DNA from 2 places in the Shewanella sp. SM87 genome. Region 2 is predicted to be linked to the other one. Evidence: riboswitches for the same ligand, from Rfam matches in the RefSeq annotation. Region 2 holds a riboswitch; the other holds the start of a gene.
What was found. A riboswitch is a leader RNA that binds a small molecule or an ion and turns the genes downstream of it on or off. The one in region 2 is predicted to bind cyclic di-GMP.
Positions count from the first base shown of each region.

Region 1: it holds a riboswitch for cyclic di-GMP, as region 2 does, so the genes downstream of both, L5M11_RS02915 (glycosyl hydrolase family 18 protein) here and gbpA (N-acetylglucosamine-binding protein GbpA) in region 2, are expected to answer to the same signal.

Region 1 covers NZ_JAKKSC010000002.1:294,208-297,631, reverse strand. The annotation lists gene L5M11_RS02915 (glycosyl hydrolase family 18 protein) at 1-1,146, opposite strand, end outside; cyclic di-GMP riboswitch class I at 1,260-1,348, opposite strand; gene L5M11_RS02910 (ROK family protein) at 1,698-2,483, opposite strand; gene L5M11_RS02905 (aminopeptidase P family protein) at 3,138-3,424, shown strand, end outside.
Region 2 covers NZ_JAKKSC010000010.1:28,664-32,087, reverse strand. The annotation lists gene gbpA (N-acetylglucosamine-binding protein GbpA) at 93-1,538, opposite strand; cyclic di-GMP riboswitch class I at 1,662-1,761, opposite strand; gene L5M11_RS09990 (TMEM165/GDT1 family protein) at 2,172-2,726, shown strand; gene norR (nitric oxide reductase transcriptional regulator NorR) at 2,777-3,424, opposite strand, start outside.

The DNA of each region.
Region 1 (3,424 bases), on a different contig from region 2:
CTGAGCAGCCTGATAATCGACTTTTTGAATTTTATCGTCACCAGCGCTAATGGCTGAGGTCAGCTCATAGGTACGACCCGTTTCGGCGCTTAGTTCATCAAGCATTGCCCGCAGTTCACGCATCAGAGTCACATAGGTTTCACCGTCATTGGCATTACCTAAATTTGGGTTAGCGCCATTCCCCCCTGGAAATTCCCAGTCGATATCTACGCCATCGAAGAATTTCCAGGTCTGTAGAAACTCTTTCACCGAAGCGACAAAGATATCGCGCTTGGTTTTATCACCGAAGAAAAAGAAGGGATCCGAGAGGGTCCAACCACCGACCGAAGGTAAAATCTTCAAATCTGGATGTGCTTGCTTAAGTGCCATCAATTGACCGAAGTTCCCTTTGTAAGGATCTGAATGCTCACTCACTCCCGCCTGCGGTATTTGAATCGCTGCCCAAGGATCGTGAATCGCAACTTTAAAATCACCACGACCACTACAGGCACGTTGCAACGCTTCGAAACTGCCTTCGATTTCTTTCAAGCTATCATTGATGCCATTACCACCACAAATTGGGGTAAAGCCATATAAAATATGGGTTAAGTTTTGCGCAGGTATCTTATCGACCGGAAATTTACGGCCGTATACGCCCCATTCGACAAAGTAACCTCCCACCACTTTGCCTGATTTATTAGCATAGGGACGGTTGTTTTCTTTTAGGGGAGCATTGAGTGGCACTAAATGGCTGCCGTCGGTATCAGCCACGAGGATTTGTTTAACATCACTCGCAGTACAACCATCGCTGTTACACAGTTGTACTTGCATCTGATAACGGCCGCCCTTGTTCACCTTAAAGTTAGCGGTTCCCGACGCGCCAGATGGGCCTTCCCAAACTACATTGCCGTTGAGTAACACTTGGGCGCTATTGCCCACATCGCCACTCCAAAGGTTCCAACTGACGGATACATCGGCGGCATCTTTCACCGTAACTAATTGATTGTAAGCGGTAGCCGCTTGATTCACTTCAATAATAGCGAACTTAGTTTCGCCCCAACCTAAAGTCGGTTTACCGGGCGCCGCTGCAAAAACGCTGGCACTGATGGTAGATGCCAGCGCTGATGCCACTAGCAAGGCTGATGTTGAAATTTGAGTCTTGAACATGAGATATCCCTATTGAATTTTTATATGAATCAATAAGGCAAACAAAGCGTAGACAGGAAACAGCACTCTCTTAAAACCATGCAAAACGACTGACAACTGCACGAAGAAAAACCTGTGGTATCCCCGCTATCATAGGTACAGACGAACCCTTAGACCGGAGGCTTTGCGTCCCAGTTTTTCAACTGGTTTGCCTTTTACACGCAATGACAACGCTGTCATTGCAAATATCAGAATAAGCGTAAGTGAAATAAAATTGCAACAAAATATTATCAACTGCGTTATTGGCTAAAATCGTAAATAGAACTAGCCATCTGATAAGAAAGGAATTATGCAAATTAAACTATCGCTAATATTTACTTTGGATAATGAGGATTATCTGAATACTTTAAAAATAAAAAAACAGGACTCGATATGCCAAAGGCATCATAAGTCCTGCTTTATATTTCACAATTTACGTCGCTTATGCAGCTAAAACTCAATCACTAAACATTCATGGCGCAAACCATTGTCGAGCAACATTATGATCCTTATGCGCGGGGCATTTATTATCCTTATGCACGGGGATAGTCCCTTGCGAGCATCACAGATAAACCGCGGCAAACCAAGGTTTCCATATCATCGACACGATTGATTTTCATCTCAGCTAAGGGCGCGCTCAATGCCATTTGCTTTAAGCTTTCGAGACAGCCTTTGTAGTAAGGAGCGCTATTCATCATACCGCCAGCAAGCCAAATTCGATTGGGATTAAATAAATTAACCGCCCACGCTAATCCCATGCCGAGATAACTGCCCGCGCGATATAAATCATCCTGAGTGGAGATTTTGCGGCTGCGTACTGAATCGCCACTGGCCAGTTGCTCTAAACTAAACTCGCCAGATTCTGTCATCACGCGACAAGGCCCCAACTCCCCCGCCACGCCAGTCGCTCCCGTAAAGACTTGCCCATTAAAGGCAATAGACATACCGATCCCAGTGCCGCACATGACCAATAATTCACAGGCATATTTGGCATCACAAGTCGCTTGCATACCCGCATCGATATCGTTGCAGATAAACTTAAGCTCACCCTGGGTTTTGACTGTATCGAAGCTCAATCCATTGAGTCCAGGTAAAGATTTACAAGAAACCAAACGATTATTTTGTACCAGTCCAGGTACGGCAATCGCTAGTTGGTAATGCTGTAAATCATAATCACGTTCAAACGCCGCAATTTGATTATTTAACTCTTCAATTTTAAAACCTTCACCTGTGGGGATTTTATATTGTTCTGTATGTCCCGCGAGCTGAAGTTCGAACAGGGCTTTGGTACCGCCCACATCTATTGTTAGTATTTGCATCGCTTACTCCACTGATACATGTGCCCCACTCTGACCCCGAGTAGAGATGGCAAATGTTAGCATAGGGTCCAAATGTTAGCGATTGAATAAAACTTAAGTTGCTAATTTGTAAGGAATAAGTCCTAATTAAACATGACCAACCTTTTATTTAATTCACTTTTCACGCTCAAAATCACATAAATAAATTAACAACAAATCCCATAACCTCAAGCGTCTTACCTGCACAAATTCACGATTGTATACAAAATCCTTTATTCGCTACCCTTGCATCTAGCGCGCTAGACTTGCGATAATCCGAGCCGGTTAAAACTCAAATCAACATATACCCAAGCTACCTGAAGATACGAGTTTCAGAGCGCCTAGGGTGCTTCAATTCAAGGCGTATCAATGACAGAATGTCGGCTACCTTTTGAATTGATGCAACACGGAAGTGAAGTGCCCTAGACGCTCCGTCCCGGCGGTTTTTAACGCACTTTATACTGCGTTGGTTATTTTTAACTTAGCCCACTAGGTCTGCAAATAACCGCCTTGCCTAAAGTGCGTTAAATTACCGCTGAATCCTGCATCTTCAGGTTGTTTGGGTATAAACCATTCATCCTTAGGCGATCTTCGCCTACCGACTCGCATAGCATGCCAGTCTTAATTGGAGCCCTTATGTCACAATCAATCGCTAACCGTCTCGGTGCTATTCGTAACGAATTAACATCTGCTAATCTCGATGCTTTTATTATTCCCCGTGCCGACGAATATCTGGGCGAATATGTGCCGGCACATAACGAACGTTTGTACTGGGCAACCAACTTTACCGGTTCGGCGGGTATGGCTATCGTATTGAAAGATAAAGCCGCAATATTTACCGATGGCCGCTATACGGTTCAAGTTCGTTTGCAAGTCGATGCCACACTTTTCAGTTATGAAAGCCTAACCGATACACCACAAAT
Region 2 (3,424 bases):
CCATCCGATGCAGACAAAAAGGGCTTAAACACAGCGAATATGTTTAAGCCCAATCACATCATGTTGAGAATTGATTAACTCAAAATGTTAATTTACAGCTCAGTCCACGCCATAGCCCAAGAAGCGCCAACACCTGGCTCAAATCCTGTGGCAGAAGCCGACCACTGCACGCAATAGCCGCTATAAGGGAATGGCTTACATTGATACACTTTGCCATTTTTAGGCTGTAACACTGTAGTACCTGCAACGTAACCTTTCACGCCTGCTGGGAATACAAAATCAGCTTCTGGTGCAGGAGCTTGATCCTTTAAGAAGAGATCAAAGTTCTGCTGAATAACATCACCTTGTTTAGGCTCAGCTTTTACCTGCAAATGATAATGCCCAGCTTTAGGCTCAACGACGTCTAACACTAAGCTCGCACTGGTATTGTTAACAGTTTGGCTCACAAAACCTGCCGCGGTGCCATCATGGCTAAACAAATACGCTGACACTAGCATCTCGGCGTTACTGGTCACATCAAAGCTGACCTTCGCCGCACCGTCGATAATTTGATAATCGTCGGCAAGTGAAGTGACCTCTAAGCTGTTGCCCGGAGCAGGAGCTAAATCAAATCCTACTTCGACACGCTCAATACCTGAGTTTTTCGCTGTAAAAATGTCGTTTTTGCCATACACAGGCTCAATCACACCCGATGCATTTTTTTGTCCCGCTTTTAACTGGGCCTGCTGGGCATTAATCGCGCTTGCTAATAGGAAAGGCCAATTTTGTTTATCACCTTGAGTCGCATCACTAATGGTAATGACTGTTTGCTTAGCCGTTTGCTCACCATTGGCGTCAAACACCCGGGTCATCACTTTATCGCCTGCTTTTAGATCGAGTGACGGATTGATATCCCCCACATCTTGCCATTCACTCGGCACAATAGGACCCGAGCCCAAGTTCACATCGATAGCATTGTAGAAACTATTCGTCGTATCTCCCACTTCCCACACGGCCAAGATCACTTGATAACCACTGCGACCTTCTGGCACGTAACAGTCATGGGTCACTAACTTAGGCGGCTGTTCCATGCCACCATCAACTACGCAAAAGGGGGCTAAGTCAAAGCTCGCTCGGCTCAAAGCTTGGTTTGGGTTCCAATCTTGGCGAGTTAAATAGTAACGCCAATTACGGGTGACATGATTTGCTGTGAACTGCCAACTGAATTTATTCCAGCCCGCTTTAATATCCGTCTTTGCCCAACGGCTCGGGCTTTGTTCATCCAAAGGTGAAAAAGCACCATTGCCAGCACTCGCCAGTTTGCCATCAGCAGGACCTGATTCAGGAAAACCCGATGGCCCCTCAACACTTTGTGGCTCCCATTGCACCGCACCACAATTGGCATTTTTACCTGTTTTACAGGCATATGAACGCGATTCAGGTGCCACAACATAACCGTGCGCCTGCGCAGAGATACTCACAAACGCATTCGTCGCCATTACTGCCGCGGCCAATAAACTCAATTTAGAAATAGGGGAAAAAACAGTAGGATTTGCCACTTTAATGCACTCCATTGATTGCCTATCATCCTAAACATAATGATAGGCTTAGATATAAAAGTGGTATTTGGGCAAACAACAGCATTAAACAGCAGTCGTTTATCTTTCACAGAAATCGAATTCTGCGGCAACTCCGCTATCTTAGTTCACTAAAAAATCCATTTACAACCTTAGACCGGAAGCTTTGCGTCCTAACTTTTCAATTAGTTTGCCAAATACAGTCGTTATCATTGAGTCACTACGAGTTAACAGTATGTAACCAAGTAGAAATGACTTGGCTAAATTAGCAACAAAAGACAACGTTGTCAAAAAATAATTCATTTATATTCATTAAGTTACAGAATGTGAATCGGTATTTTTCTGACACCCGTCAAACATTTATCAGCACCTACTGTTATAAACTCGTGCTTGAAACTAAATCTTACCTAGGTATAATGCCCACCTCGCTTCGGGGGAGTAGCTAACTGGATTTCGAGCCATCGTCATCTAGGGTGAACATCAACATACTTGGCAACATGCCATGGTGTTCACAGCAAATCATAGATTTGCCCAGCAAGACCTGAGCACAATGACCGCACCTAGGGGTGGACGGTTTATTGTGCTTATGTCATAACCACCCCTAAAGGATCACACTTGGAAGCCCTACTTGCCTCAACCTTTACGGTTGCTATCGCCGAAATTGGTGATAAAACTCAATTACTTGCACTAATCCTCGCCGCAAGATTTAAAAATAAAACCGCCATTATTTTAGGTATTTTGCTGTCGACATTATTTAACCATTTTGCCGCAGCTTGGATTGGCCAATGGGCCATTAACTGGGTAAGCCCAGATCTTGCACGTTATTTAGTGGCCGCGTCCTTCTTTGCAATCGCTCTTTGGGTGTTAATCCCCGATAAAGTCGATGCAGAAGAGAGCCGTTTCTATAAAATGGGCCCCTTTCTCGCCACCTTTATCCTGTTTTTTATCGCCGAAATGGGGGATAAAACACAAATCGCAACTGTGGTATTAGCCGCAAAATACGATTCATTAACTATGGTGGTTGCAGGCACAACCTTAGGCATGCTGCTTGCTAACGTACCCGTAGTGATCGCAGGCCACTTCAGCGCCGAAAAATTACCTATGTTGTGGATACACCGTGGCTGCGCCGTATTGTTCGCACTCTTAGGCGTAGCAACACTGTTCTTCTAAGAATCGAGGCTGTGGTTTTGCTGCAGAATAAAATTTCTTCACGCAATATTTTATTCTTTTAAACCTAACCGTTTTGCAAGTCGGTGCAAATTACCTGTATCGATTTGCAATATTCTTGCACACGCAGCCCAATTTTGTTGATTCGCGGCTAAAACTTGGCGAATAAGTTGACGCTGATATCTCTCAGTCGCAGCCTTAAGCCCCAGCATAACACTGGAATTATCTTGCGATTGTCCCTCACGACAGGCCGACTCAGACCTAAATGCTAATTCACTGGCTGGCGTTGCGGCATCTGATGGCCTATCTTCGTCGACTGTTCTGTGTGCTTGATTCATCAAAGAATCGAGCTGAAAATGTTTATTACTTAAGCTGATGTAAGTCGTTTTTAGCTCGGCTTTCGCCAACACCGCAGCCCTGTGTATCGCATGCTCTAGCTCACGCACATTACCCGGCCATGTGTATTGCTCTAATAACTGCTGCGCTGCGGGTGTGATATTGATATGGGTGAGTCCTAACTTCGCTTTACAACGTTCAAGAAAAAAACCTGTCAGCATGACAATATCTTGCCCACGCTCTCTTAATGGTGCTACGTGGATAGGAAACACGCTCAACCTATGGTAAAGATCGAAACGAAAGCGCCCTTCCGTTGCCTCTTGGTGCAAAATTCGATTAGTGGCGGCAATAATCCGAGTATTCAC